4 regions of the Mesobacillus jeotgali genome follow, and region 2 is predicted to be linked to each of the others. Evidence: predicted binding sites of a transcription regulator. Region 2 holds the regulator's gene; each other region holds the start of a gene.

Region 1 (8,039 bases), 1.3 Mb from region 2:
GAATTGATGCAGCTTCATAAGGTGCGCCTGTACCGGATTGCCCTCAGCTATCTGAAAAATAGCGAGGATGCGGTCGAAGCACTGCAGGAGGTAACCTACAGGGCGTTCCGTTCCATACGGAAGGTGAAGGACCCGCAATATTTTACGACGTGGCTGACAAGGATTCTGATAAACTACTGCAACGATGAATTAAAAAAGAGGAAGAGAATTCTCATCAGCGATGATCTCATCAGCTTGATGGGCGCTGAGCACCAGACCAGCTGGCTTGAGGTTGAGGAGGTCATCGGCAAGCTTGATTCTAAAACAAGACAGGTTATTGAATTGAAATACGTGCACGATTTTAAAATCAAGGAAATTGCCGAGATTCTCGAATGTCCCGAAGGTACCGTGAAGACGTGGCTGAATAAAGGCCTGAAGGAACTTCGCGGACAGCTCGAAGATAAGGGGGGATTGGGCTATGCTTAATGCCGAGGAGAAAAAGCTGAGCAAGGCACAGGCCGCGCTTGAAAATATCGAAGTTCCAGAACTTCAGCTGGACGAGGCGATTGCTGCGGGGATCAGCAAAGGAAAAAGGAAAGCGAAGAAGAACCTTTTATATATGAGGACCTTTGCGTCAGCAGCAATCTTGATTTTTGCTTTTACAGCGATGCTCAGGACGTCAGAAACTTTTGCTTCATATGTGACGTTGGTACCTGGCATGGAGAAAATTGTTGAGCTTGTCCGGTTCGATAAAGGACTGACAGCAGCAGTTGAAAATGACTTTGCGCAAAAAATTGGTGTATCTGATGAACATGACGGCATCAAGGTCACGCTTGACTCGGTGATTGTCGATGAGCAGATGATGGTGCTGTTTTATAAGCTAGAATCTTCTGGAGCAAAAAAAGATCTTACAATTGAAAAGTTTTTGCTGACCGACAGTGAAGGGCAAAATATTGAAGAAACTGTTTTTTCTTATTACGACTCGTTCGATGCACACAATCAGGAACAGATGTTTACGGCCACATATGAATTCTATAATGATAATCTCCCTGAAGATCTCGAGCTAAGCATTGAACTGGCGGAAGGGAGAATAGATGATAGTGAACCTTCAAATAAGCTTGATCATACCTGGGTGCTTCCGTTCTCAATAGATAAGGATGCCTTTAAGGATAAAAAAGAAATATACGAAGTTAACGAAACAGTTGAGTTCGAAGGCCAGAAAATCACTGTTGAAAAAGTGTCGATCTATCCGACGAGAATCGGGATTACTGCTCATTTTGATATGGAGAATACCAGGCATATTTTCGGTTTCAATGATTTGAGAATTGTGGATGAAACTGGTGAAGAATGGGCGGCAATTAACAATGGGACCGTCGCCAGCCATAAAGATGAGTCAACAAAGGAATTTTTTCTGCAAAGCAATTATTTCAAAAAACCAAAAGAACTGTATCTTCGCTTCAATTCCTTGCGTGCCGTTGATAAAAACGAGGTAGAAATCATTGTCGATCCTGAGAAAATGAAAGTGCTGAAGGCTCCAAGTGATGGCAGATTGCTAAAGATCGACAGGGAGGAAAATCTATTGATGCTCACTTTTCAAAGGGATTCGAAGGAAGGACATACAAACATTTCATTTGATCAGGCAGTCGATTCGAATGGAGATGAAATTGGTGACGGCTCTGCTTCTTTCAGATGGAGCACGGATGCACTGCCGGTTGATATTTTAATCCCCTATTTCGGCGAAGGAGCAGCACCTGGCCCGATTACCTTAAAGTTGAATGATTATCCCGCAACAATCAAAGGCGAAGCAAATATCAGATTGAAATAATTAAAGGCTGTCCTGCAGGGCAGCCTTTTCGATTATTTTTAGGTAGCCAAAAATTCATAAACCGCGTCATTGATAAGATCATGCAAATCAGCATCAGGCTCTGCATTTTTCTGTTCCACAATCTTTATGTATATTTCATCGAATTCCGCCTCGCCGAACGGCAGTGTACCATCATGGCGGTACTGGACGAAGCATTTCTGGACCATTTTGCGAATCAGTTCTTTATCCATATAGATAGCACCTCTCCAGCTGATTATACTCCGAAGCTCGCTTCGAAAACACCCTTCCGTAAAAATCTCCAGTCCTGGCATCACTCACCATTTACACCTTAATTAAGTCAGTCACCCGGAAAATTACCATTGAAACCGAACGCATATTCGCTTAATATAATGGGTATAATGAAACGGAACAGATGTTCTTGTTGTTGGCAGATATCATGCAGAAAGGAGAGAGAAAGATGGTCGATTACAGCGAAATGCCGCAAAATAAAATTTTATGTGTGGATATGAAGAGCTTTTATGCGAGTTGTTCCGCCGTGATGCTCGGCCTTGATCCTCTTGACTGCTACCTGGCCGTCGTCGGGAATCTTGACCGCCCGGGAAGCGTGGTCCTCGCAGCCTCACCGCGTTTGAAAAAGGAGTTTGGCATCAAGACTGGATCACGGAAATTTGAAATTCCCGATGATCCGCGGATTGTGGTCGTTGATCCGCAGATGTCCACCTACCTGCGAATCTCCACAGAAATCTCCCGTGTATTCAATCGCTATGTCCCGAAGGAAGCGATTCACACCTACAGCGTCGACGAAAGCTTCATAAAGGTTGACGGAGCTTCAAAGCTTTGGGGAGACGCTGCTTCCATCGCCAAAAAAATCAAAGACGATATTGAGCGCGAATTCCAGCTCCCCTGTGCAATCGGAATCGGGCCGAATATGCTGATGTCGAAGCTTTGCCTTGACCTCGATGCAAAAAAGAAGGGTATTGCAGAATGGACCTATGATGATGTTCAGACGAAGCTGTGGAACGTCTCACCGCTAAGGGAAATGTGGGGAATTGGCCGCCGCGTCGAGAAAACACTGAACAGCATGGGCATTTTTACAGTCGGCCAGCTGGCCCGCTATGACCTAGAGAAATTGGAGAAAAAATTCGGCATCATGGGGAATCAGCTGTACTGGCATGCATGGGGGATCGACTTTTCGGATATCGGCGCCCCAATCATGGAAGGGCAGGTCAGCTTTGGAAAAAGCCAGATCCTGCTACGCGACTATAAAGAAGAAGAGGAAATCAAGCATGTCATCCTCGAAATGTGTGAGGAAGTCGCGCGCAGGGCAAGAAGCCATGGGAAGGCAGGCCGGACCATCAGCTTCGGAGTTGGCTACAGCCAGGATGAATTCGGCGGAGGCTTCCATCGCTCAAGGACAATTGAAGAGCCGACCAATATCACGATGGATCTGTATCGCGTCTGCCTCGAGCTTTTCGCTGAGAACTACATGGGAAAGACGGTGCGAAGCATCTCGATTTCGCTCGGGAACCTCGTCACCGACAGTGAATTCCAATTGAATTTGTTTGAAAAAAACGGCTGGAAAAAGAAAGAGCTTGGCTACGCAATGGACCGGATCCGCAGCCGTTACGGCTCGACAGCGCTCCTAAGAGCTGTATCATATACGGCAGCCGGAACAGCAAGACATCGTGCCGCACTCGTTGGCGGGCATAAGGGTTGATGAAAGGAGGAGGAGAGCAAGATGATTCGCGACCGCGGAAGAATTAAATGGACATCAATGATGCTTCCTGAGCATGTCAAGATGCTGCGTGACTGGTCACAGGAGGACGAATATGAAAAGGAAAAGCAGCTGGACGAACAGCAGCTTGAACAACTGAATGAAACGATCCTCGAAGCGATGGAGTATAACCGCCCGCTCAGCATCACTTATTACAGGCAAAGAAAATATGAATTGGTGATTGGAAAAATCCATTATTGGAATGAACTCGGGCAGAAGCTCCATATCGTTGACAGATTCGAGGAAATCCATCGGATCGGGATTTCTCATATTGCTGACGTCAGGCTAACGGATGAATGGTAGTTTGATGCACCGGAAAAATCCCAGCCACCCTGTTTAATGAAGGTCACTGGAAAGATGAAAGTAAAAAAAGAGCAATGGATTCCCCATTGCCCTCAATAGTTATTCCGTTTCATCAGCTTGCGGAGCACGGACAACCGATTCGAAGTTCCCTTTATGGGAAGCATCGCAGAACGGCATGTTCTTGCTCATGCCACAGCGGCAAAGCGAGAAAACAGGCTTTGACTCATACTTATTGCCGGCACCATCCAGCAATTCAACATCACCCGTAATCCTTAATGAACCATTATCATTCACTTTAATCGTTACTTTTGACAAAAAAAGCACCCCTTTCCAAATTGTCAGAATTATCTTTGATAGTAAGAGTTAAACAGAAAAATTGCAAGACATTTCGCCAAAGGGTTCTAAAACGTAAAAAATTCCTCTGTATGGTAAAATGAAGCATCGGAAGGGGAGAGCGATCATGAAGTTGAAAATCACCGAAGCAGCATCAAATAAACTGAACGAAAAAATATCAGGCAAGCAAGGCTATATAAAATTGAAATACGATATAGATGGCTGCGGCTGTGCAGTAAATGGAGTTGCAGCCCTCTGGTTTGAAAGCGAAAAAAATGTGGAAGAGCATCAACTGGAAACAGGCGGAATTCCGATTTATATTGAAAAAGCCAAAGAGGTCTTTTTTGATGAGGAAATGACGCTGGATTATAAAGATAGCAATGGATGTTTCCAGTTAAAGAGCCCGAATGAATATCTTAATCCAAGAATGAGCTTCTATGACAAAAGAGGGTTATGAGTTTACAAAAAACTGGAAAAAGAGTTAAATAAAAAAGAGTAATGTGGAAAATACATAGAAGTTTGACGCGAAGTCAGGGGGAGAAAGATGGGAAAATTGTGGAGGTCAGCCATAATCATTTTATGCGTGCTTGTGCTATCGGCATGTGCTTATAAGACTGCGGGAGAAGCAATCCAAAACGATATTCCGTTCAACATCAAACAAATCGTCCACAAGGAAAAGGTGGAGGATGGATATCTCATCTTTTACACAACAGAGCAAAAAGAAGGCTCAGGCACATTCGACGCGCTGGCGGTCGCCTATATCAAAGGCAGCGAAAAAGAAGGCTGGGAAAATGCGGGGCATAACCACTGGACTTATTATAAGAATGATTTCATGCTCCTGTATGCCGACACTTTCACAACCTTTAAAGAAGACGGAACATTGGATACGAAAATTCCCGTGATTTTCGGGAAAGTCGTGAATCCGGACATCAAAACAATAGAAGCTGCAGGACCGGATGGCAAGTTTACCAAAATAGAAATCTTTGAAAAAGAAAACGAGCGCTATTATTACGCAATTGGCGATTACAAGGAAGTCAGGGCACTGGACGCCGCTGGCAAAGAAATCGATCGCCAGGGAGAAAAACAGTAAAGGATTGGCTCAGGGATGAGTCGATCTTTTTTTATTGAGAGGCTCAATCCTCACGGCCATACGTGATACGAAGCCGATAGAAGGGCTCTATCGGCCAAAAAGAATCTGCAACGAGAGAAAAGTGTCCGATAGAAAGGGTCTATCGGACAAACAGAAGCCGAAACAAGAGAAAAGTGTCCAATAGAAGGGCTCTATCGGCCAAAAAGAATCTGCAACGAGAGAAAAGTGTCCGATAGAAAGGGTCTATCGGACAAACAGAAGCCGGAAGAAGAGAATAATGTCCGATAGAAGGGCTCTATCGGACAAACAGAATCTGCAACGAGAGAAAAGTGTCCGATAGAAAGGGTTTATCGGACAAACAGAAGCCGGAAGAAGAGAAAAGTGTCCAATAGAAGGTCCCTATCGGCCAAACAGAAGCTGGAACAAGAGAAAAGTGTCCGATAGAAAAGCCTTAATGGTCCGCATCCGTAATTCCATGATCGGCAAAGATATATTCCTCAAGGAATTCATCGAGCACCTTCTCGTATTGCTCCCGGTTCTCGCTGTACGATTGAGCATGTAACCCATTTTCTGCCATGTATAGCTTCTTTGGCCCTTGTTTCTGTTCGAACAAAGCCTCGGTCATCGATGGCAGGATGAAGTCGTCCTTGCGGCTATGGATGAACAGGATAGGGTTTTTAATATTTTCGATAACCGCAATCGGGGATACCTGACTCAAAGAATATTTATCACGGATGCGGACGAACATGCTGGCGACAGGCAGCAATAGTTTTGGCGGCAAAACTTGACCTCTTCCTTGATGCGGTAAGCGAGCTGTTCACTGAAGTCAGAGAAAGGGCAATCTGCCACATAGAAGTCCGCACCATCCTCAAGCATGCCTGCATAAAGGAGCAGAGTTGCGGCTCCCATTGACTCTCCGTGGATGCCAAGAAGCAAATCCGGACCCTTTTCATTCCTTAGCCAGTCTACCACTGATTTAAGGTCAAACTTCTCATAATATCCATAGCTGGTGGTCTTTCCGCCGGACTCCCCGTGGCGGCGGTGGTCGTAGATAACCGCATTGAAGCCCCGGTTCAAGAATAGGTTCATATATTTTACCGAATTGGTCTTGCTCTGCGTAACTCCATGGGCAATGATGATGTAACGGTTTGTGTCGTGAGGTTCAACGAGGACAGCCTTCAATGAGTAGCCAAAGGATGAAGGAATGGTTACTTCCGTTTTTGGCAGTGAATCATATTCTTCAGGCACAAGGTGGCCGGCTTTCGCTTCTCGGTTGAAAATTTCTTCGTCATCTTTCCTTTTTAAGAACATGACTTTATTGGATATAAAAACCCCGAGCGAGGTCAGGACAAACAAAAAAAGAAAATAGCACGCGGAACGCTCTTCTCAAGCTCAACCCTCCGATAATCTGTTTTCTTTATTTTACCATTAGTCTGAGTAATACAAACATGAAAAAGACCGCCGAATCAGGCGGTCCACCATAAATTTTGAGATGGAATTATATTACTTTGAGGAGTGTCCAGCTCCAGCGCCTAGCCCCTCGAGTCGCTTGTCTAGCTGCGGCTCCTAACTCCTCGAGACGCTTCGGTCCTGCCCATGAAGTCAAAGAACGACTTCACGGTCAGGCCCTCCAGCGCTTTTCGGAGTTGAGCAGTCGCCTCCGCTTTTCGAGTTCGGTCCGCCCAATGAAGTCAAAGAACGACTTCACCGGTCGGCCCTCCAGCGCTTGTCGGGGCTGACCAAGGCGCTTACGCTTTTCTTTATTGCTCTGAGTTTTGGCGCTTTGTCGGGTGAAGCGCTTTTTCAAGATCCTCGGCGGCAATCTGCTGTTTTACTGTATCTGCGTTTGGCTTGCCTTGCTGGCTGTAGCCTTTGTCACGTTTTTGGCTCATGCAACATGCTCCCTTCTTCAAAATTACCTCATCTAATAAGATGGATTTATACTCAGGAGCTTATGCAAAAAGTTAAACTGTAACAGAATTTAGCTTAAAATAAGTGCTTTCAATTTGCCTTGAGATATGAGGCTGGATCACTTCAATGGCCATGAGCATCTTGTCGAGATCGACGCCAGTGTCAATTCCCATCCTGTGAAGCATATAAACGACATCCTCGGTAGCAGCGTTACCTGCAGCACCAGGGGCGAATGGGCAGCCGCCAAGACCGCCGGCTGACGTATCAAAGCGGGTGACACCAGCCTGTAGTGAGGCCAAAATATTCGACAGGGCCAACTTTCTTGTATCATGGAAATGCGCAGTCAGCAGCACATCCGGGTAAGCATCCTTCAATTTCGAAAATAAGGAATAGGACTCATGAGGTGCAGCCATGCCAATTGTATCGGCGACACTTAGTTCATCGACCCCGGCATCAACGAATTCACCACATAGCGCAAGGACTTCATCCTCGTCAACCTTGCCTTCATATGGGCAATAAAAAGCAGTTGAGATGCACGCACGGACAAAGTAATCCTTCGACTTAAGCTCCGCAATCAAGGGCAGAACCTCGGCAAGGCTTTCGGCCGTCGTTTTATTAATATTTTTCTGGTTGAACGTATTGCTGACACCAACGAAGACAGCGACCGCTTTGCAATCCGTCATATAGACACGTTCAATCCCCTTTTTATTAGGAGCGAGGACGATATTCCTCGTGTCGCTGTCTAGACAGTCAGCAACGATTTCGGCAGCATCTCCCATCTGCGGAACCCATTTAGGGGAGACGAATGAAGTAAGCTCCATCTC
Region 2 (8,039 bases):
AGGGAATGCACTTTAATGAACATACAACGTTCAATACAATCAATTCTTATTATTGGGAGGATATGAAGGAAGCGAAAGAGATCTTCGTGAAGAACAATGGAGTAACAGTAGTAGACCATTTAAATTTGATTACAAAATCTGGAGAAGTGATTGAACTGCCTTATAACAGCAAGGTTCAGAACAACAGATACAAAATCATGGAGAAACTGCAAGAAAACAATATCACCCTAACCAATAATATGGGAGATTTATATGAATGATTTCAACTTAAAAAGAAAATACGGTGACCGAGCAGACTGGCTTCGTGTGGTTCAGAGAGAATTCATTCAGCAGTATTTTAATGAAGAACGCTTTAAGGGCTACGTTACCTTATTAAAGGTCATCAAAGTGACCGATCCATTAGAGCTGGAATATGGGGATCAAAAGATTTGCATTGTAGATGAAGGTTATACCTGGCTGCAGCATTTCCCAGAGGGTTCACGCCATTCCGTGACAACCATGTATAATGCTGCAGGAGAGATTGTCCAATGGTATATCGATATATGTTATCGCATTGGCATTGAAAATAGCCGTCCATGGATGGATGATCTTTTTTTGGATATCATTATCCTTCCCTCCGGAGAAGTGTTTCACAAAGATGCTGATGAATTAGAATGGGCCTTATCCTCCGGTGCTATAGATGACGAACTATATAAAATTGCAACCTCTGAGGCTGTCTCAATAAAAAAACAAATCGAAGCAAATAAATTTGAATTGCTTCATTTATCTAAGGTGCATAAAGAATTTTTGGAACGGAAGATGGGCAGTTAATGAAATGGTGAGGAGCGATTTGTGTTGGACCATATTGAAGTTCGGGATTTTAAAGAAAGGTTTTTAAGCTTTTATAGAAAAGCAATAGAAACGGAAGTGGATACAGAAGAAAGATGGAAGCTATGGGAGGAGCATTATGGCTTTGCGGCTGTTCCACCTGGTTCAGAAGGAGAAAAGTTAGCAAGACAGCTCCTAGATAATTCGTGGGAACAGTATGAACAGCATATTGAAGACATCATTTCATGGAATCCGGATCAGGCTGCAATAACGGATAAGTTAGGGGAAGTAAAACAAGTTTTAGGATTTAAAGGTGATATTACCTTATTGCTGTTATTCTTTGTTGGCAATTTTGAAGGGAATGCCTTCATTGCTCCTACTGAGGACGGGAACATGGCTTTATGCTTCCCAATTGAGATTCAGTCAAAAAGAGATTCCGAGATTCTTATTTACCACGAATTAGCTCATGTCGTACACTTTCATAAAGCTGACATCAGTACTAATTGGGAACGGTCAATTGCTTCAACGATCATCCAGGAAGGGATCGCGATGCACACAAGCAAGGTGCTTGTACCGGGAAGGAAGCTTGTTGAGTATATTGGAAATGATGATCAATGGGTGACATTATGCAATGAGAAAGAATTAGGGATTCTTTCCGGTGCCATTCCTTTTCTGGAGAAGAGCGATTCCGAATCAGTCTTTCGATTTACATTAGGCGAGGGGACATGCGGATTCCAAAACGAGGCCTATTATATAGGCTGGAAGCTGGTAGAGCATCTATTGGAAAAAGGAATGTCATTGAGTGATTTAGCAGGCTTACACGAGCCAGATTTACCAAGATTTGTTGCAACTCACCTGAATCTATATATAGAAAGCAAATGGTCGGATTATGTATGTAAAGATATATAGATATCGCTTAAAGCCGATGAGGGAGCAAGAATACCTCGAAATACAAAGCGAAGCAGAGCGGATTTATTCGCATTTTATACAGAAACAAACTTTGTTTTTGCAAAGCAGCGAAGATAGGGAAATTTGGCAGGAAATACATATCTATCAAGATAAGAAGAGCTATACTGAAACTGTCTCTTTAGTAGACCAACAGCCTGAAATCCAGGTTTTGTACAACCGGTTCCTTGAGGTGATCAATTCAATTAATGAGATGTCTGAAGAAGACTATCAATTGATTGATATAGATTTTCTACGCGAATTTTCAGAATAGAGTTAAAAGATTTAGGTTAAAAAAGTGAGGGAACAATTTGTATTTCCCCTCACTTTTTTATGCTATCAACTTACTAACAGAATTAAAGGCAGGCGGATACTCAATTTTCCCCTGTAATCCAGTTAATGAACCTTTCTTTAGTTCAAGAGCCATAAATACCTCTTCAGGAACAGGAAAAGGGGGAACTATTCCAAATTGGCTTGTCGGCGAAAAGCCAAAACGAGGGTAAAAATTCGGGTGCCCAAGAACAAAAATATGATCACATCCTAAATCCCTGCAAGCTTTAATTCCTTCATTGACCAAGTCAGAACCGATTCCGCTATTTTGATAATCTGGTTTCACGGACATTGGAGCAAGACCTAAAGTAGGGACAATTCCCTGGTCAGTAACAAGGTGAATGACACTGAAAAGTATATGTCCTATTATTTCACCTTCATTCTTGGCGGCAACGAGGCTCAAACCAGAGACAAAATGCTCCGATTCCCTTATAAGTTCGACTAAAGAAGCTTCATTTTCTCCATTTTCAAAAGCCAAAACAATTAATTCCCTAATGTATGTATAATCATTGGGGTTTTCTGGGCGAATGATATAATCAGCGTTGTTCATATTTCTTGTACTCCTTCCAGACAAGGTTGGGTGTGTGATTGTATCTGATTTCATATTAGCAGAAAATCCCAAAAAAGTAATCGAGATTTTAACAGAAGAAATCCTTTCACTTATCGTACTCTTATCTGTTATGATAAAAGCTGGCTTTTTGCCGGAATCAATATTTTTGAGGAGAACCTGAATGAAAAATAACCTTCCATTTACCATTACCAAGAATGATACGTTCTTTGATTTATTAGGAGATTATATTGGTGATGTCTTTTATGATATATTGCCTGAAAAGGGCTATGAACTGCGTGATGAACAGATTTATATGGCCTTCCAGGTGGAGCAGGCCTTTAAGAATAAAGGAATTGTTTTTGCAGAAGCGGGCGTCGGTACCGGCAAGACATTCGTCTATCTTATTTATGCCATTCTATACGCAAGATATATGGGAAAGCCGGCGATTGTTTCTTGCTCGGATGAGACGTTGATCGAGCAGCTCGTGAAAGAGGGCGGCGATATCGAAAAGCTAGAAAAGGCGCTAGGATTGAAGGTTGATGTCCGTCTCGCAAAAGCAAGGGAACAGTATGTGTGCGTGAAGAAGCTTGACGACCTTTCAAACACGTCGAATGAAAAAGAAATTCTGGATGTCCACGACCAGCTGCCAGATTTCATCTTTGATGAAGGAATCTCAATGAATTCATTCACTCGCTATGGCGACCGAAAGGAATATCCATGGGTCACGAATGAAAAATGGGCTTCTATGGCCTGGGATCCACTTCAGCAATGCTCAACATGCAGCTGGCGCCATCGCTGCGGCCAAACCTTGAACCGTGATTATTATCGTCATGCGGGCGATTTGATCATTTGTTCTCATGATTTTTATATGGAGCATGTGTGGACAAAAGAATCTCGTAAGCGGGAAGGGCAGATGCCATTGCTTCCAGACGCAAGTACGGTGATTTTTGACGAAGGCCATTTGCTTGAATTCGCGGCGCAAAAGGGATTAACATATCGGTTCAACTCTCAAACTTTGACCACTGTCCTTACAGGATATATGCACCAGGACGTCCGGGAAGAATCTCTTTATTTAATCGAAGATATTCTGGAGCTCCATGATGCATGGTTTGACCTTTTGGTTAAAAATTCCTCGGCAGTAGAAGGGTCTAATCGAAAAGAAGTACCGATGCTATCAAATATCAGGCAGACTGCGGAAACTCTTGAGAAAAAGGTTACCGATTTAATGGACCAGCTGGTTTTTGATGCCGAAATGTTCCTGATCGACGAGTACCATTTAAAGATCATGGAAGAATATCTCGAGTTTTTCGCTTATGGTCTATCGATTTTCCTAAAGAACGACGAAGGGATTTTCTGGCTAGAAGAGAATGAAGTACAAACATCGCTGGTTATCATGCCTCGACTCGTTGAGGATATATTGAAAAAAGAAGTATTTTCACAAAACATCCCATTTGTATTTTCATCAGCTACATTGTCCCAGGGGGGAGACTTCAGCTATATAGCGAAAAGCCTGGGGATTGAAAAATACTCCTCCTTTACTGTTGCATCTCCATTTGAGTATGAAGAGCAAATGGAACTGGTTGCACACAGTGAGGATGATGAAATAAAGAAATGGGACAAAATAGGAGAAGACCTTAGGTCCAGCAATGGCAGCTCTCTTGTTCTGTTCTCGTCCGAACAAGAGATGGAACGATTCCGGGCATGGACTGAAAATCAAGAATGGAGTTTCCCTATCTTGTTTGAGGGAGACCGTGAAATTAGTGAAACCGTTAAGGGATTCCAGAATGGCATTGCAACCGTTCTATGTTCATACAGTCTATGGGAAGGATTGGATGTCCCGGGAGAGTCATTAATCCAAGTCATCATCTCGTCCTTGCCATTCCCGCCTCATGACCCAGTCTTCCAGGCGAAAAGAAAGCATGCGGATAATCCAGCTGCAGAGGTTGATATACCTTATATGCTGCTCCGCCTAAGACAGGGAATGGGCCGCTTGATCAGAAGCAGCCAGGATAGCGGAACAGTGCATGTATGGCTGACTGCAAATCAAAAAGCAGCGTACTTTGAAGAAATAAAAGGTGTGCTGCCTGTTCAAAATATTCAATGGAAATAGAAAAATCCCGAAAGGACAATCCTTTCGGGATTTTTCAGTTAGATGTTAGCCTCTGCAGCCACATTTTCTATGGCGGCGGTCACGATCGTCATCCCGATCATCCCGAGCGCCTGCTACTAAATCCTCAAGTATACAACGGCGCACAGCACGGCAGAGGTCATCAAAATCAACAGTTGCCCTGACTTTGTCTCTGTCCCGGTTAGGGAAAAACACGCCAGCTACATCATTATCATTTCGATTGTATCCCATTAGAAACTCAACTCCTTTCCATCATGAAAGATACTTACACAATATCTTATGTGGAGAGGGACAAGTTGTCAGGGTCTCTACCTATTTTTTTCATAAATGTGCTAGTCTCATATAGAAGTAGTTAAAAAGTTTAGCAGATAGAAAAAAGCAAGCGAAGGCCGCTTGCTTTTTTTAATGCATATGGCGGTATACACCAATGACTTTACCAAGAATGGATACATTTCGAAGGATAATTGGATCCATCGTAGGGTTTTCCGGCTGCAGCCTGAAATAATCCTTTTCCTTGAAGAAGCGCTTTACTGTTGCTTCATCATCCTCTGTCATCGCAACAACAATGTCTCCGTTATTAGCTGTTTTCTGCTGCTTGACAATAACGTAGTCGCCATCAAGAATGCCTGCTTCAATCATACTGTCCCCCATGATTTCGAGCATGAAAACCTGCTCATCATGTGGAACAAGGCGGTCAGGAAGAGGAAAGTACTCTTCTACATTTTCGATTGCGGTAATTGGCATACCAGCAGTTACTTTACCGACAACAGGTACATTGACCACTTTATATTTAGGGATGCGGCTATCTTCTTCTATTTCGAGAATTTCTATTGCACGCGGCTTAGTAGGATCGCGTCGGATCAAGCCTTTGCTTTCAAGTCTTGCAAGGTGTCCATGGACAGTGGAGCTGGAAGCAAGCCCCACAGCTTCACCGATTTCGCGTACGGATGGCGGATACCCTTTTTTCTTGACTTCACCTTTTATGAATTCAAATATATCTTGTTGACGCTTCGATAACTTTGTCATATTCACGCACCTCGTATATTTTCTTGTCCTAATTATACCATGTCTTTTCCACAGATACAAACATAAGTTCGAATTTTTAGGTTGACACAAAACAAATGTTCGATTTATAATAAAATCAATAAACCGAACATACATTCGTCAAGGGGTGCCGTAAATGAAAAAGCTTTGGGAAAACTATTCATATGCAATGATCCTGCTTGCTGTCAGCTTAATTTTTTCAATCGTCGCAAAAGCACAGTTAAATAACGAGGATGCATACATAACTGTTACTATAGAAGAAGGGCAATCATTATGGGAGATTGCTGAATCATTTGCCAGTGAACATAATCTTTCTGAAAATGAATTTATAAGCTGGGTAGAAAAAGAAAACGGAATTATAGGTGAAACAATCGTTCCAGGCGATGAGCTGGTAATCCCTGTGGAGGCTGAGCATATTGAACCAACACAGATTGCGGATGCGGAAAGATAGGATGAAATAAGGTGACAACATGAAAGCAATTATCTATTGCCGCGTAAGTACAACAAAGGAAACACAGGAAACTTCCCTGGCCAGACAGGAGGAAGAGCTGCTGCGGCTGGCAGGCAATTATGGTTTTGAAGTAGCTAGTATTATTAAGGAACAAGCTAGTGGTTATGATCTTGAGAGAGAAGGGATTCTTGAACTGCTGGAACTGATCAAGGATAAGAAGATTGGTGCCCTGTTGATTCAGGATGAGACGAGACTTGGAAGAGGAAATGCCAAAGTCGCGATTCTTCATTGCATCTTGAAAGAAAATGTAAAGTTATATAGTGTCTCCCACAGTGGGGAGCTCCAGTTATCCGAATCAGATTCGATGGTGCTCCAAATTGTCAGTATGGTGGAAGAGTATCAGAGGAAGATCCACAATATTAAAATCAAGCGTGGGATGAAACGAGCAGTTGAGCATGGATATAAACCGCAGCGCAACTTGAAAAATCAAGGTGAAAACTCCGGCCGGGAACGAAAAGAGATGCCGGTCGAGGAAATTGTCAGACTGCGTAATAACGGGCTTACCTTTGCTGAAATCGCAGCAACACTAAGGGGTTTTGGATATGACGTATCCAAAGCAACGGTAAACCGAAGATATCTTGAGTATACAGAGACAGAGGAATAAGAAAGCTCTATTCTTGTAAAATCCAAAAAATTTTAGTAAGATGACATTTGACGTAATTTTTTACAAAGGAGCTTTACAATGCTATCAAGTGATAAAATTGCTAGAATCAATGAACTGGCAAGGAAAGCAAAATCATCAAAGTTGACAGAAGAAGAAGCAAAGGAACAAACAAAGCTTCGTGCGGAATATCTACAATCTTTCCGATCTTCTATGCTTAATACACTTAAAGGTGTTACCATTGTGGATCCTGAAGGCAATGATGTTACCCCTGATAAGCTCAAAGAAGAAAAAACGAAGAACAAGCTTCATTAAATATATGAAAAAATGGAATACATACAGCATGTATTCCATTTTTATTTTGTTGTAAATTCTTTGACACCGACAAAAGCAGTATTACGATTACTTCCGGCTGTTCGGGCTATTCAGAATTCCTAAATAATGCACTCTGCTGCAATATCTTTTGCATCTGCATAAGCAGTGCATTTACATAACAATAGCTAGTTTGTGTCAAAATAGATAACAATACGGCCATTTCTGTCTCCTTCAGGCATAATTTGTTGTATAATAATTTCTCTCGCTATAATATTAAGGATGTAGCTAGTACCTATAGAAAGGATGTATTTAATGTTTAAAGAAATTGATATGCTTTCAATTGATTCCATCCGTACTTTATCAATTGATGCAATTGAAAAGGCAAATTCCGGCCACCCTGGCATGCCGATGGGGGCAGCTCCGATGGCTTACACATTGTGGACTCGTTATATGAACATCAACCCAAAGAATCCAGAATGGTTTAACCGCGACCGTTTTGTATTGTCTGCAGGACATGGTTCAATGTTGTTATACAGCTTGCTCCATCTTGCAGGTTATGATTTAACCATGGATGATATTAAACAATTCCGCCAGTGGGGCAGCAAGACTCCAGGACACCCTGAGTTCGGCCATACTGCCGGTGTAGACGCAACAACTGGACCGCTTGGCCAGGGGATTGCTATGGCAGTCGGTATGGCAATGGCTGAACGTCATCTTGCTGCAGTCTACAATAAAGATAACTTTAATATCGTTGATCACTATACATATAGTATTTGCGGTGACGGCGATCTAATGGAGGGTGTATCTG
Region 3 (8,039 bases), 700 kb from region 2:
TTTTCCTGACCCTGCTGCCGCAGCGACTAGGATATCCTGCCCCGAGGCCATGATTGCCTTCCACTGATCTTCCGTCCAGGTTGCCCCTTCCGGTACTGGCGGTATATTCGTTTTAGCCAAGATCCTCTTCCTCCTCTCCGATTGATGCAAGAATATCCAGTTTCCGTATTTCTTCTAATCTATCATTTACTCCTGGCAAGCCATCGTTCGCCTTCATATTTTGATCCTGCCGAAGCGACTCTAGGAGGTCTTCCTTTTTAATGACCGGAAGCTTCCTGAAATCATTCGATTCCACAGCCTGGTCAAACTGGCAGACTGGCTTGAAAGAGCAGAATGTACATGGTGCCCTGTCCTTAAGCTTATACGGTGCCACATCAACGATTCCGCTGACAATCCTGTTTCCGGTTTCTACATACTTATGGCGGACGAATTGCCGCAAGTGGTCAAAGTCTTCCCTGCTGGCCACTTTTGAGCTTTTCAGCAAGCTTCCATCCTTTTTAAAACCTGCGGAAATAATCTGTGAGCTCCCTGTATCCAGACCCTTGTCCATCATCCTGATGACATTCTCATCACTGAGCAGCAAGCCATTCATTTTAAAACGCTTGAGAATTTCCTCTTCAATTTCATCAAGAGTCAGCATTTTTGATGCGTTGACAATAGGGTTATGGACATGGAAATACAGAACTCCCGCCGGGTCAGCTGCCTTTCCGACCAGCAATGGCGAATGAGTGATGATAATGTCCAGGTAGGTGAGCATCTGGAGGGCCACACCATAATAAACCTCTGTCAAATTGACATCTTTAACGCTGGATTTATAATCGACGACCCTCAGGTACACTCCCTGGTCATCCTCTGCTTTATCGACGCGGTCAATCCGGCCCATCAGTTCCATCCTCGTGCCATTTTTAAGCGAAAAAGCAAGCGGCGGCAGTTTTCCCTGGCGTCCGAAGCCGAGCTCCAGACCAACTGGTGAAAATCCGCTGACCTTTGCATGCTCACTCAATACAAGCGACGCGCGGCTGATGATATTCTGCAGCTTCTGCCTGATATAATGATGCCTGTTCGAGCTCAGCAGAATCTCATTCTGCAATTTAGGAGCCAGCTTTTGGACTGCATCCCTTGCAAGCTCTTCAGCCTGGGCTCTTGTTAGCTGGGCCCAGCTGAGATTTTGCTGCATGACAGTCTCGGCAATCTCCTTAAGCGCGGCGTGGAACAGGTCCCCGATATCCGGCGCTTCAAGGCGGAAAATCTGGCGGTCACGCAGCTTCAGGCCATGCTGGACATAATGCGAGAATGGACAGCTGTTGAACAGCTCCATCCTAGACACACTCGCCTGGATTTCGTCACCATAAAGCTCCTTCGTGAGTGATTCGGACAATTGTTTCGTCCTGTTTTCGTAAAATAAGCTTGAAAGAACTTTGCGTGCTGTATCTCTCCATTGATGACTCTTTATATAATAATCGTACACATCCCACCAAAAATCATAGACAGGATAATTGCGCTTCTTCAATTGAAGCTGGGAAGTCAGATAAGACAAGGCTACACTTTCGCCAGCTGCGTACTCTATTTGCTCTTCTTCCGTCAATTCCGATGGATCTGGCAGGAAGAAATGCGTTTGATGTTCAGGGAATAGGTCAGAGATCCTCTTGATGAATGAGGATGGCATCAAAGCCTTCCCTTCTTCATTGGCGATTGGATAACTGATATACAGTTGTTCAGACGGCGTAACGAAAGCTTTATAAGCAATGAAGTTTTCGTCCAGAAGCTTCGTACGGCTGCTTGGAGCCATCTTTATTCCTCTTGACTGCAAAAGCTCCCGGTCATCATCTGCAAAAATTCCTTCCTCCGTCATCTTCGCCGGCAGTACACCTTCATTCACACCGATGACAAATGCGACTTTAACATCGGCAAGCCTTGTCTTTTCAAGGTCTGCAATCAGTATCTGGTCTATTGCTGGAGGGATCAACGAGAATCTCAATGATTCAAAACCAGCATCCAGAATCGACACGAACTGTTTTGGCGCAACTTTCGTGTCACCAAGCATCTCGACAAACTGGTCAAGAAGGTTGATCACTGCATTCCAGGCTTGCTCATGCTCCCGCGCCTCTACCAGCCTTCCTTCCTGTTCAGCACCCATTCTCCAGGCTTCAAGCTTTGCCGGGATATCAAGCTCTTCCATGAATAGATAGACTGCTTCCGAAAGCTTTCTTCCAGTGTCAGCACGCTTCAGACGGCGAGCCATCCTCAGCAGCGGAGAAGTAATCAGCAGACGCAGGTCATTCAGTTCCTGCTCTGTCTGTTTTTCTGCATCCGTCTGGGCCAGACCGTCATACTCCAGGCCGCGGATCCTGCGGTATTTCCATCGTTCTTTTTTCGTCCATTTATCTCCCTGGATGCCATATGCCAGTACATAATTCTCCAGCACATCCATCTGCTCGCGCATCTTATTCAGATTCATGCCATCCGGGAACAGCAGGTCCGTTTTTACAGCCCGGAAAATCGGCTCATACCGCCAGTTCCCCAGTACTGTTTCAAGACTTGAACGTACCAGCTCAATCAATGGATGATGGAGCATATTCCGCTTCTGGTCGATAAAGTAAGGCAGTCCATAATCGTCAAAAATCGTTTCAAGGACTTCTCGGTATTCGCTGCCTCTCATCAGTACGGCAATATCGCGGTAACGGTAACCACTATCCCTTGCCAGACCTAGGATCTTGCGGGCAACTCCTTCCAGTTCCGCCCTTCTGTTTGCTGCCTGGGCAATATGAATTGCAGCCTCCCCGTTATATCTGACGGCAGGCCTGGAATCGAATTCTCTCTCAAGATGCTTCAGGGATTCATCCTGCCAGCGTCTTTGTTCCGTCAGCACAATCTCTTCTTCAAGCTCGTAGCCTTTTGCTTTTATCATGTCATACAGAGTTGAACAGGTTTCTCCTGTTATCCTGAATAAATGCAGTTCGTCAGGCTGAGCATCTTTGAATCCCTTGTCGACAGGCAGTGCGATGGTAACCCTTTTACAAGTGCCAATCAACTGGTCAATGATCATCAATTCAAGGGGCGTGAAACTGTAAAAACCATCGATGTATACTTCTGCATTTTTTAAATATTGTGAGGCCGGGATTTTCTCTGCCAGCAATTTGAAGTAATCCTCAGAATCGATATATTTGCCGAATAATTCATCCTCGAATTGTCGATATACGAGCTCAAGATCATGAATTTTATCTTTCAGAGCTTTATTGCCCGCTGAGCCTTCCTCCATTTTTCCAGCGAGCTCATCCGGATTAATCGCATAGCGCTTGAACTCGATCAGCATTTGCTCCATCTGCTGGACAAAGCCATTTTTATCCGCTGCCTTTTGGAATATTTTCAGCTCGTCCTTTTTGTCTTCAATGATTTTGCGGATCATCATGCTGATCCCGACGCTGTCCAAATGCTGGCGAGTGTATCCGCCTGTTTCCTGCAGGATTCTCCAGGCAAGGCGGGGAAAGCTGAAAACCTGCGCCCTGATCATACCCCCAAGTTCAGGGTCAGTGGACAATCTGTATTCGGAAAGGAATGACATTTGTTCAGGGACAAGATAAACAATCGGGTCCCCCTGCGGGTCCGAAATGAGCCTGTCCTTAATTTCCTTAATGATCATCTCGGTCTTGCCGCTCCCCGAGCGCCCCAGTACTAAACGCACAGACATCTTATTACCCCTTTCTCTCTCAAAATATCTATCTCTTTATCACTCTTTAAAATGAAAAAGGCGCTTCCTATTCATGCGCCTCTACCTACCAAACGATTGTTCTATATATCATTCATTATACCTTTTTTTCTGGCCATTTTGGAAGCAGGAAGCCCGTTAATTTTTCCCAAAACAATCTGCAAAATCAGCGGTGCCTGCATATGTTAGTGGTGGCAGGTGATATACATGAAATCCATGTCTTTTTTCCAGAAGGCTTCCATCCTTCTTACACTCTGCGCCATTATGGTCGCAAGCAATATTTATACATTGATTCCAATCTATTCGGTTCTTGCGGATGACCTTTCAATCGCCGAATCCCACGTTGTTCTCGCAGGAGGGCTGTTTACTTTTTTCTATGCATGCGGTCTGCTGTCATTCGGGCCAGTTTCCGATTTCACAGGCAGAAGGAAAATCCTTGTGTTCGGGCTACTGGCCTCTGCATTAACGACACTGGCAGTCGGCTTCTCGGTCGGATCCCTTAGTTTGTGGATTGCCCGATCGCTGCAGGGAATCACCCTTGCTACTTTTGCTTCAGTTGCTTTCGCCTACTCCTATGATGTATTTAATTTTAGACAGAGGACAATCCTGGTCGTGCTGATCAACACAGGATTTTTAATCGCGGGGATTTTTGGGCAGGTTGCCAGCGCATTTTTCTCTGATGTTTTATCCTGGAATAGCGTCTTCTTTTTCTTCTCAGCACTTTATTTCATTCTATTTGCTGTCGCTTTTTTCCTGCTGAAAGAATCACCACCGCCCGCGACAGAAAGAAAGCCTTTATTGAAGATATTTTTTCAATTGCTAAATGAGCCGCGCCTGATGAAATGCTATGTGATTACGTTCTCGCTGTTGTTCGCGATTATCGCCTTCTATGATAGTATTGGACGTTTTTTTGACGGACCTGCATCAGACCTGCTGATGATCCGGCTGGTTGGATTGATTGGGGCTTCTCTTTCCCTTTTCACAGGGAAACTGATTGATCGCTGGGGAGAGTTGCGAACTTTGATGTTCGGCTTGGCCATCGGGTCAACAAGCGCTTTTATGCTGCTTTTCTTCCATTCCACCGTTGCTTTGATTGTCTTTTCCATTTTGTTCGTTTCTTCGATTTCACTCGTCATCCCGACCGTCATTACCTTGATTGGCTTTTATGGCAGCAAACAGCGGGCAAAAGCACTGTCTCTCTATTCATTCATCCTTCTGACTGGGGCCAGTCTCGCCCCGCCGGTTGCAGCACTGCTGCCATTCAGCGGGGTCATGATTCTTCTCTCTTCACTATTCACTTTTAATATTGTCCTTTGTATTTTGATTCAAAAAAAGGCATTCCAGACAGCAAAAGCTGGCTGAAATGCCTTTTTCATGTTTCTTAGATTGCATTTTGAAAATCCGGGAAGAAAACTTTGTCCTGAACTTTGGCTTTATTCCTTAAAATCTTGGTATATTCCTGAATCATCGGTCTTATTCCTTAAAATCTTGATATATTCCTGAATCATCGCTTATTATTCCTTAAAATCCCGATATATTCCTAAATCCCATTTTTCAACTTTCGACACACTATTTTTACCCGCCATTTCTTTCAACAGTTTCTTATCGATTTTCCCGACATGCGTCTTCGGCATCTGGCCAATGGTATGGATTACTTTCGGCACTTTATAGCCGCCAAGCTTCTGCCTGCAATGCACTTTGGCTTCCTGCTCTCCCAAAGCGGCTCCCTCTTCAAGAACAATGAATGCAGTCACGACTTCTCCCCATTTTTCATCCGGCATTCCGACCACCGCAGCCTCACGGATAGAAGGGTGAGAACAGAGCCAGTGCTCAATCTCAAGCGGATACACATTTTCACCGCCCGTGATGATCATCTCTTTTTTCCTGCCGACAATATAGTAATAACCATCCTTATCTCTCTTAGCCAGGTCGCCTGTGTAGAGCCAGCCGTCCTTCAATGTGTCTTTAGACGCGTTTTTATTTTTCCAGTAAAAAGAAAAGACATGATTCCCCTGAATCGCAAGTTCACCGACCTCACCTGCTCCGACCTCTTGTCCGTCTTCATCCAGAATCCTGATACGATGGAATAGCATTGGCTTACCTACCGAGCCCCTTTTTACATCTGCCTCTGAAGGATCTATGTAAAAATTATTAGGGCCAGCCTCTGTCAGTCCATAGCCCTCCTTGAAGCTGAGGCCTTTCTGTTTGTAAGCTTCATAGATTTCGAACGGGCACGGCGCACCCCCTGATAAAAAAAGCTTAAGATCCTTGAATTCCGCCTTCTGGAAGAGATCCGATTTTACAAGCATATGGTGCATTGTCGGCACCAAAAGCACAATACTGGATTTATACCTTATAAGATTTTCAATTGCCTTTTCAGGGGTAAAATCGTTTGCCAGTACGACCTTTCCTCCTGCCATCAGGATAGGGATTGAAAGAGCGTTCAAACCGCCTGTATGGAATAATGGCAAATACGTTACCGTCGTATCCTCGTTCGTCAGATTCCAGCTGGCGATTGTGGAAAGGCTGTTCCAGACGATTGCCCGATGTGACAAAACCGCTCCTTTCGGCTTTCCAGTGGTTCCACCTGTATAAATCATCGCCAGAGGGTCTTCCTCCTCCACATTTGTTTCTGCAGTATCCAACTGTCTAAGTTTTGCTTCAAACAGCTGATCGTATCGTGAACCATTGATTTGAATACAACGATCCTCCTGGTCCCAAATCATCGTCACTACCTTTGTAAAATTGGAATGAAACCCGAGCAGCCTGGGCTCACAGTCTTTTATGATATATGCCAGCTCATCAAGGGATAGCCTCCAGTTCAGCGGCACAAAAATGGCGCCGATCTTTCCGCAGGCAAACAGCAAATCAAAGTAGCTTATTCCGTTCGGCGCAAGCAGCGCAACCCTGTCGCCTTTTTTGACACCCTTTTCACCCAGCCATGCTGCGATTGCTTTAGCCCGATCATTGACTTCCCTAAAAGACCATTCCTGATCTGTCCCTGCATCGGCAATCGCAGCTGCAACCGGTGTCAATCCCGCTCTAGATTCAAGCCAGTCGAGCTCCCACCTCACCGCAATCTCTCCTTCTCTCGTCTTGATGGATTCATTTTAGGCGATGGGAGTTACAGAGTGGTTACAATAACAAAAAAACACCACAGCATCTGCCATGGTGTCATAAGTTTATAGTCCTCTCAACTCATCCTCTGTAAATATCCCCATGCTTTTTACATGGGTCCTGGCTTCAGCATCCCCCAATTTGTAGACCATCGCATAAATTTCCTTCATCGCAAAGTCATATTCAGCATGTTCACGGTCCGGGTCCTTAAATGGATGCAGATGGGAATTTCCGTATGTTGCCCAATCTGCTTTATAGTTTATCTCCAGGTATTCGCGCAGATCCTTAATTTCTTCTCCTGTCGCGATCAACGTGAATAAATGGCCCTCCGGCTCTGCCGGCGTATCCAGCACCTCGCCGCTTTCTATATTAAAGTAGTATTTCTGCTTTGTTTCTTCCATGTACAGCACCTCATCCTTTTTTAATACCATTTACCACTTTTGGTGGGGAGTTAATCCCTAAAGTGATTATCGGGGGACTGAAAAAGGGTGATTAAGCAATGCGTATTTGGTTTTTTAGGGTGCATTTGGCTGAAAACCGCAGTGGGAACAGTTAGTTTTAATACCAGTTGGGGGGCTTTTTCACGGTTTGAAGATTTATTTAAACGGTTGTGCCGATTTTTTTAACGGTTAGCGAAGTTTTATAGACGGTTGGGCCGTATTTATAGACGGTTGGGATGGTTTTATTAACGGTTGCAGCATAGGAATCCCGGTTGATAGAGATTTATTCCCGGTTGGAGCAGTTTTATTTCCGGTTGGAAGAGATTTATTCCCGGTTGAAGCAGTTTTATTCCCGGTTGAAGAATTTACTCTCCAAATAGAAATCCCTTCTTCACACCAACCCAAAATAAAAAAGCGCAGCAAGTGCGCTTTTCATCGTAATCCAGCTCCAGCGCCTAGCCCTTGCGCTTTTTGTTTTTACATCATGATCCCGCCATCTACATGGAGGGTGGTGCCGTTCACATATTTGGACTCTTCTGAGGCGAGGAACAGATAGGCGTTGGCAATGTCCTCTGGCAAACCGAGCCTGCCAAGCGGAACGAGCATCTTCATTTGTTCAATCACTTTGTCCGGCACTGCGGCGGTCATTCCCGTTTCAATGAATCCAGGTGCGACGGCATTAACATTGATGCCTTTGCGGCCGAGTTCCTTTGCCCATGTTTTCGTCATCCCGACGACTCCCGCTTTGGTCGCTGCGTAGTTTGTCTGGCCTACAT
Region 4 (8,039 bases), 2.2 Mb from region 2:
CAATCACAGGCGTCGATAAAGCGAGGACAGATGACAGCTTCCGCAAGGCAAACGGCGGCCTGCCTGTTTCAGGAAAAGGAATCGGAGTCGTCGTGAACGACAGCGGTGTTGACGGAACCCATAAGGACCACGAATTTGGGAAAAACCTTGTCCAGAATGTCATGGGTTCCACCAACCTGAATGCACTGGCACCAGGATTGCTGCCAGTCTCTTACCTGGAAAACGTTCCGAATACTGATACAAATTCCGGTCACGGTACACATGTTGCCGGCACGGTCGGCGGAACCGGTGCGATGTCCGGCGGCAAGTATGAAGGCGCTGCACCTGGTGCGGATTTGATTGGTTACGGGTCTGGAGCAGCATTATTCGTCCTTGATGGCATCGGAGGATTCGACTACGCGATTACACATCAGTCTCAATACAATATCCGAGTCATCACAAATTCCTGGGGTTCATCAGGAGACTTTGACCCGAATGACCCAATTAACATTGCCAGCAAAAAAGCGCACGACCGCGGTATCACGGTTCTTTTTGCAGCAGGGAATGAAGGACCAGGAGAGAACACGCACAACCCATATGCAAAGGCTCCGTGGGTCATTTCAGTCGCTGCGGGAGTCAAGGATGGTAAGTTAGCCGATTTCTCTTCAAGAGGAACAAAAGGTGTCGGCGGTACTTTTACAATGGATGGTAAGGAATGGAGCTGGAAGGATGAGCCGACCGTCACGGCTCCAGGAGTGGATATCGTATCAACGCGAGTCATCGCACCGGTTTCGACACTTGCAATCGACCAGGATGCCCAAACAATTGAACCGGCGTACCTTCCTTATTACACAACAATGAGCGGTACATCGATGGCGACACCTCATGTGGCGGGAATCGTGGCGCTGATGCTTGAGGCGAACCCGCTGCTGTCACCGGCTGAAGTCAAGTCGATTCTTGAACAGACAGCTACGAATATGCCAGGCTATGAAACCTGGGAAGTTGGCGCAGGCTATGTGAATGCCTATGCTGCAATTGATCAGGCATTCAATGATACAACATATGGCGCAACACTGAACTCAACTCAGACATTTAACAGCAATGTTAAATCCTCCACAGAACGCAAGGAATTCTCGGTTGATTATAACCCGTTGACATTAATTTCTGATAATCAGTACGCATTCACAGTCGAAGAAGGGCTGTCCAGCCTTGTAGCAAAAGTTGATGGAGCGGGTCTAATGGAACAAACAGGCAATCCAATCAACCTTGTGCTGATCGCACCGGATGGCACAGAATACAGCTCGGGCGTCAGCCTGCTGTTCCCGCTCTACTATGACCGCACCGTATCGGTGACTTCGCCGGCACCCGGTGCATGGAAGGCTGAAATCCGCGGACTTCGCGGCGCAGATGCCAATCCACTTGGCCTTGCTTTACCCGAAACAGTAAAAGGCGAAATGGCGTTCACGAAGGTCAGCGGGTTTTCAGGACTGAACGATATTGCTGGCCATCCAGCAGCAAATGCCATTAAAATGGGTGTGAGTGAACGATTATTCGATGGCTTCTCGAATGGAGCATTCAAACCGGATGCGCTTTTAACAAGAGCAGAGCTGGCAAAATACCTGGTGATGGGTGCTGAAATCAAGCAATCATTGCCAGCGGCGCCGAGCTTCACTGATGTATCAAGCACAGACCTTCCATTCGTTGAGGCAGCAACAGCAAAAGGAGCTTCATTCCGCGATCAGCAGCATGTCCAGAAAGGGGTTATCTTGCCGAGAGCAAACGGCAAGTTCGCTCCAAAGGATGCTGTGACTCGTGCAGAATTAGCATACTCACTGGTTCAGGCATTAGGTTTGCAAAAAGAGGCGGAAGAGTTCAGCGGAAATCTGACAGTACTATATAACTCTGAAAGAATCGCGATTTCAGATGCCGCAGAAGTGCCTGAACACCTGAAAGGCTATGTCCAGGTGGCTCTCGACCTGAATATCCTCAATGCGAAATTCGCTGTGACACAGGGGCCCTATGATTTAAAACCAAAGGTAACAGCAAGCTTCAACCCATCTGTGAAAAATACACGCGGCGACTTTGCCGTTGCCATGACACGCTACTATAACGCATTTTTGAAATAAGGTAGAATGAGAACAGGCTAAAACTAGCCTGTTCTTTTTTGGGACCGGACATAGAGTCCATTTGCCTGGAATTTTTGGTAATCACCTTCTTCCTCTTGTAATACTTGTAAAATAATAGTATATTTTTCCTACAATAGAACTGTTTGTCGTTTTAAGTCCCCGGGAGGATTGTATATGGATATCTATGTTGCCAGGCAGCCTATATTTGATATAAATGAAGAGACTGTTGCCTATGAATTATTATATAGAAACAGCTCAGTCAATAATTATCAGCACACAGATGGGGATCAGGCCACTACGGATGTAATCGTGAATAGTTTCTTGAATATTGGAATCAAGGAATTATCAAATGGCAGGCCTTGTTTTATTAATTTTACTGAAAAACTATTAAAACTGGGTGTTCCGTCTTATTTCAATCCATTATCCATCGTTGTGGAGATTCTCGAGACAGTAGAACTGAATGAAGACATTTTGGGGATCTGTAAAGAGTTGAAGGCGCATGGTTATACAATTGCGCTCGATGACTTTTTCGTTTCGCAATGGAACGAATTGACGATTCAGATCCTGGATTATATTGATATTATCAAGATCGATTTCCGAGCGACGAACCGAACTGACAGGCAGGAAATGATTCGTTTTATAAAAGGCAGGAACATCAAGTTCCTTGCTGAAAAAGTTGAAAAGATTGAAGAATACCTAGAGGCAAAAGAGGATGGCTTTGTCTATTTCCAGGGTTTTTACTTCAGTAAACCTGTCATCCTGAACAGCTATGATATCCCATCATACTATCATTCGTATTTTCAGATTTTAAAAGAGATCGAAAGTCCGGATCCTGATATTGAAAAAATAAAGGATGTTATCGAGAAGGATATTTCACTCTCCTATAAACTGCTGAGACTAATCAATAACCCGGTTTTCAGGCCAAGAAATGAAGTTTCCTCGATAAAGCAAGCCATCATTCTATTGGGCCTTAATGAAATCAAAAAATGGATTTACGTGCTGGCAATCAGGGGAGCCGACAAAGGATCGGGTGGTTCCAAGGAACGGGAAATCATTGAGTTGTCTCTTAAGCGTGGGAAACTGGGAGAATTAATTGGCAGGAAGGTAGGCAGGGAAGTGTTGGCGTCAAAATACTTCTTGCTCGGAATGTTTTCCTTGATGGATTCCTTACTGCATCATCCAATGGAGGAGCTCCTTGAAGACCTGCCGTTAAGCAATGAAATGAAGGCCGCCTTATCGGGTGAAAAAAACGATGAATACGCTATGCTTCAATTTTTAAAAGACATCGAACACTCCTTTCACGAAGACTTAGAGTTGACGTTCAATCCTACTAAAATACCAAAGGAGGAACTATTCAGGCTCTATGGCGAAGCAAGTGACTGGGCCACCAAGGTTTTAAGCGAAGTGAATCCATAAATCCATTGAGCATGCATGCGCATGCTTTTTCATTTAATAGCGAAAAGGAAACCCCTGGGAAATATACTAGAGCTTCAATCAATGTTAGGAAGATTCTTGTATCCAATGAACAAAAAAGTTATATTTTTAATAGGTTATTTAAAATTTTCGTTATTTTCTCTGAATGAGGTGTTTAATCAATTGGTGCTGAAATACTTGTCCGCACTGTTCCTGCCTGGTTTCATGGTCGTGTTTTTCACCAGGGTAGCCTATAACCACATCCTTGCGCTCGTGTTGACGGTCGCGTTGATTGCGGCTTCTGTTTATAAAGGGTACACAGATTCTTTCTTGCTGATTGTCGTCGATGCTTTTTCATTAACTGTCGGTTTCTATTTTGCGAACCGGATGATGAAGCGCAACAAGAAGCAATCATAAAACTTCAAGTAAGCCTGTCGAACTTTGTTCGGCGGGTTTTTCTTTTTATAGCAGCTTGAACCAAGGTTCAATCAAACGTTTGATTAACAAGCTTTCGACTAAATACTGCATCCACCTCGAAAACTAAAATATGAATTCGAATGTCTGTTCGCTTTTTGTTGGTTTGTTTTACCTTCTTTGTGGTAGAATGAGGATATGACTTTTTGACAACTATGTAAGGCGTATATAGATGAAATTTTAAATTACAGGAGGCTTTTCTGTGAAGGACCAATTTGAATTAGTCTCGAAGTATTCTCCGCAGGGAGACCAGCCTGCGGCTATCAAAGAGCTTGTGCAGGGAATCCGCGATAACAAGAAGCATCAGACACTCCTTGGAGCGACAGGAACAGGGAAGACGTTCACGATTTCCAATGTGATCAAGGAAGTGAACAAGCCGACGCTTGTCATTGCCCATAACAAGACATTGGCCGGGCAGCTCTACAGCGAGTTTAAGGAATTTTTCCCGAACAACGCGGTAGAGTACTTCGTCAGTTACTATGATTATTATCAGCCAGAGGCGTATGTGCCGCAGACGGACACATTCATTGAGAAGGACGCGAGCATCAATGATGAGATTGACAAGCTGCGTCACTCCGCTACATCTTCATTATTTGAGCGCAAAGATGTCATCATCATTGCCAGTGTTTCTTGCATATACGGTCTCGGTAATCCGGATGAATACCGTGACATGGTTGTGTCACTCCGGACAGGTATGGAAATTGAACGGAACAAGCTGCTCCACAAGCTCGTCGATGTCCAGTATGAACGGAATGACATTGACTTCAAGCGCGGGACGTTCCGTGTCCGCGGCGATGTTGTCGAGATTTTCCCAGCATCCCGTGATGAACACTGCATGAGGATTGAGTTTTTTGGCGACGAGATCGACCGGATTCGCGAGGTCGATGCGCTGACTGGCGAGATTATCGGCGAACGTGATCATGTTGCGATTTTCCCGGCGTCCCACTTCGTTACCCGCGAAGAGAAAATGAAAATTGCCATCGAGAACATTGAAAAAGAACTGGAAGAGCGCCTGGAAGTGCTTCGTGCCGAGGAAAAACTGCTTGAAGCCCAAAGGCTTGAGCAGCGGACAAGATATGACCTTGAGATGATGCGTGAAATGGGCTTTTGTTCTGGCATCGAAAACTATTCCCGCCATTTGACATTAAGGCCGGCTGGTGCAACTCCATATACTTTGCTTGATTACTTCCCGGAAGACTTCTTGATTGTGGTCGATGAGTCGCATGTTACATTGCCGCAAATACGGGGAATGTTTAATGGTGACCAGGCACGTAAACAGGTGCTGGTAGATCATGGTTTCCGCCTGCCGTCCGCGATGGACAACAGGCCGCTGACATTTGCTGAATTCGAGAAACACGTCAAGCAGGCCGTGTTCGTATCGGCGACTCCAGGTCCGTACGAGCTGGAGCATACCCCGGAAATGGTCCAGCAGATCATCCGCCCGACAGGATTGCTTGACCCGACAATCGATGTAAGGCCGATCGAAGGCCAAATCGATGACCTGATCGGCGAAATCCAGGAGCGGACGAAGCGAAACGAGCGCGTACTCGTGACGACTTTGACGAAAAAGATGTCCGAGGATCTGACCGATTACCTGAAGGAAATCGGTATCAAGGTTCAATACCTGCACTCAGAGGTTAAGACACTCGAGCGGATTGAAATCATCCGCGAGCTGCGGCTTGGAAAATACGATGTCCTCATCGGGATCAACCTGTTGAGGGAAGGTTTGGATATTCCGGAAGTATCCCTTGTCACCATTCTCGATGCGGATAAGGAAGGCTTCCTGCGTTCGGAAAGATCGCTCATCCAGACAATCGGACGTGCGGCGAGGAATTCGAATGGCCATGTCATCATGTATGCCGACAGGATGACGGATTCGATGGTAAAGGCGATCAGCGAGACGAAGCGCCGCCGTGAGATCCAGGAAGAATATAACGAAAAGCATGGCATCACGCCGCAAACGATCCAGAAGAGTATCCGCGATGTGATCCGGGCGACGATTGCTGCCGAGGAGCAGGAAGACTACAGCCCGGCAGAAGGCCTGAAGAAATTGACGAAGAAAGATCGCGAACAAGTGATTTTAAATATGGAAAAAGAAATGAAGGAAGCAGCGAAGGCCCTCAACTTCGAACGGGCTGCCGAGCTGCGTGACCTCATTCTTGAGTTAAAAGCGGAAGGATGACGATACCATGGCTATGGATAAATTGATTGTCAAAGGCGCCAGGGCCCATAACTTGAAAAATATAGATGTCACCATTCCGAGAGACAAGCTTGTTGTGCTGACAGGGCTTTCCGGTTCAGGAAAGTCCTCGCTGGCATTTGATACGATTTACGCAGAAGGACAGCGCCGTTATGTAGAGTCATTGTCTGCGTACGCGCGCCAATTCCTTGGCCAGATGGACAAGCCGGATGTTGACTTAATCGAAGGATTATCCCCGGCCATTTCCATCGACCAGAAGACGACGAGCCGAAACCCCCGTTCAACAGTTGGAACGGTGACTGAGATTTATGATTATTTACGTTTGCTATTTGCCAGAGTAGGACGTCCAACCTGCCCGGTTCACAATATCGAAATTTCCTCACAGACAATCGAGCAGATGGTCGACCGTGTGCTTGAATATCCAGAAAGGACAAAACTGCAAATCCTTGCTCCGCTTGTTTCCGGAAGGAAGGGGACGCACGTAAAGGTTTTTGAGGATGTGAAAAAGCAAGGCTATGTACGTGTCCGTGTTGACGGAGAGATGCATGACCTGAGCGACGAAATTGAACTTGAGAAAAATAAGAAACATTCGATTGAAGTCGTCATCGACCGGATTGTCGTCAAGGAAGGCATTGCTGCCCGTCTGGCGGACTCCATGGAAGCTGCTCTCAAGCTAGGCGAAGGAAATGTCCTGATCGACGTAATCGGAGAAGAAGAGCTGATGTTCAGTGAAAACCACGCCTGCCCGATTTGCGGCTTCTCAATCGGCGAACTTGAGCCTCGTATGTTCTCTTTCAACAGCCCGTTTGGTGCCTGCCCGGAATGTGACGGGCTCGGTGCAAAGTTAGAGGTTGATGTGGACTTGGTTGTCCCGAACAAGGAGCTCTCATTGAAGCAGCATGCAATCGCCCCATGGGAACCAACAAGCTCGCAGTATTATCCGCAGCTGCTTGAAGCGGTCTGCAATCATTATGGAATCGATATGGACGTACCAGTGAAGGACCTGCCTGACCATGAGATGGACAAAATCCTTTATGGCTCAGAAAAAGACCGGATTTATTTCCGCTATGAAAATGACTGGGGCCAGGTACGTGAGAACTATATTGTTTTTGAGGGCGTATTGAAAAATATCGAGCGCCGCTATAAAGAAACAGGCTCCGATTATATACGCGAACAGATGGAAAAGTATATGGGCGAGCACGCCTGCCCGACCTGTAAAGGATACAGGCTGAAGCGGGAAACGCTTGCTGTCCTTGTGGACGGTCGCCATATCGGTGAAGTGACCTCATTATCGGTTGAGGAAGCGCATCAATTTTTCCAGAGTCTTGAACTTTCGGAAAAAGAAATGAAGATTGCTAATATGATTTTCCGTGAGATTACGGAACGCCTTGGCTTCCTGATCAATGTCGGATTGGATTACCTGACGATGAGCCGCTCGGCTGGAACGCTATCCGGAGGTGAGGCCCAGCGTATCAGGCTGGCAACCCAGATTGGTTCGCGCCTGACTGGTGTCCTCTATATACTTGATGAGCCATCCATCGGTTTGCATCAGCGCGACAATGACAGGCTGATCGATACGCTGAAAAACATGCGCGACATCGGCAATACCTTGATTGTTGTTGAGCATGATGAAGACACAATGCTCGCGGCCGATCACCTGATCGATATCGGTCCCGGAGCAGGTGTCCATGGCGGGGAAATCATCTCCCAGGGTACGCCTGCTGAGGTAATGGATGATCCTAATTCACTGACAGGCCAGTACCTGTCCGGTAAAAAGTTCATCCCGCTGCCGATTGAGCGACGAAAGCCAGATGGCCGTTATATTGAAATCAAGGGCGCCAAGGAAA

What was found. Region 2 encodes LexA, which represses DNA repair genes until DNA is damaged. Its sites were predicted from a motif close to CGAACATATGTTCG; they were not measured.
Region 1: the regulator LexA is predicted to act here: its motif matches at 2,171-2,184, upstream of FOF60_RS16545 (Y-family DNA polymerase).
Region 3: the regulator LexA is predicted to act here: its motif matches at 3,778-3,791, upstream of addB (helicase-exonuclease AddAB subunit AddB).
Region 4: the regulator LexA is predicted to act here: its motif matches at 4,073-4,086, upstream of uvrB (excinuclease ABC subunit UvrB).

What each region holds. Positions count from the first base shown of each region.
Region 1 is NZ_CP109811.1:3,209,863-3,217,901, reverse strand. It holds gene FOF60_RS16560 (sigma-70 family RNA polymerase sigma factor) at 1-465, shown strand, start outside; gene FOF60_RS16555 (DUF4179 domain-containing protein) at 458-1,804, shown strand; gene FOF60_RS16550 (YqzH family protein) at 1,843-2,034, opposite strand; gene FOF60_RS16545 (Y-family DNA polymerase) at 2,262-3,521, shown strand; gene FOF60_RS16540 (YolD-like family protein) at 3,543-3,881, shown strand; gene FOF60_RS16535 (CDGSH iron-sulfur domain-containing protein) at 3,981-4,229, opposite strand; gene FOF60_RS16530 (iron-sulfur cluster biosynthesis family protein) at 4,342-4,671, shown strand; gene FOF60_RS16525 (hypothetical protein) at 4,759-5,304, shown strand; partial or broken gene FOF60_RS16520 (alpha/beta hydrolase) at 5,756-6,615, opposite strand; gene FOF60_RS16515 (hypothetical protein) at 7,065-7,196, opposite strand; gene FOF60_RS16510 (hydroxymethylglutaryl-CoA lyase) at 7,269-8,039, opposite strand, start outside.
Region 2 is NZ_CP109811.1:1,940,691-1,948,729, forward strand. It holds gene FOF60_RS09585 (hypothetical protein) at 1-260, shown strand, start outside; gene FOF60_RS09590 (ribonuclease FAU-1 family protein) at 253-810, shown strand; gene FOF60_RS09595 (DUF2268 domain-containing putative Zn-dependent protease) at 835-1,716, shown strand; gene FOF60_RS09600 (hypothetical protein) at 1,697-2,026, shown strand; gene FOF60_RS09605 (GNAT family N-acetyltransferase) at 2,084-2,632, opposite strand; gene FOF60_RS09610 (ATP-dependent DNA helicase) at 2,814-4,742, shown strand; gene FOF60_RS09615 (hypothetical protein) at 4,788-4,991, opposite strand; gene lexA (transcriptional repressor LexA) at 5,163-5,786, opposite strand; gene FOF60_RS09625 (cell division suppressor protein YneA) at 5,941-6,255, shown strand; gene FOF60_RS09630 (YneB family resolvase-like protein) at 6,275-6,919, shown strand; gene FOF60_RS09635 (DUF896 domain-containing protein) at 6,998-7,231, shown strand; gene tkt (transketolase) at 7,544-8,039, shown strand, end outside.
Region 3 is NZ_CP109811.1:1,241,997-1,250,035, reverse strand. It holds gene addA (helicase-exonuclease AddAB subunit AddA) at 1-120, opposite strand, end outside; gene addB (helicase-exonuclease AddAB subunit AddB) at 113-3,688, opposite strand; gene FOF60_RS06215 (MFS transporter) at 3,914-5,068, shown strand; gene FOF60_RS06210 (class I adenylate-forming enzyme family protein) at 5,221-6,780, opposite strand; gene FOF60_RS06205 (hydrolase) at 6,889-7,224, opposite strand; gene fabG (3-oxoacyl-ACP reductase FabG) at 7,741-8,039, opposite strand, start outside.
Region 4 is NZ_CP109811.1:4,170,951-4,178,989, reverse strand. It holds gene FOF60_RS21435 (S8 family serine peptidase) at 1-2,105, shown strand, start outside; gene FOF60_RS21430 (EAL and HDOD domain-containing protein) at 2,280-3,521, shown strand; gene FOF60_RS21425 (CsbA family protein) at 3,702-3,935, shown strand; gene uvrB (excinuclease ABC subunit UvrB) at 4,195-6,174, shown strand; gene uvrA (excinuclease ABC subunit UvrA) at 6,182-8,039, shown strand, end outside.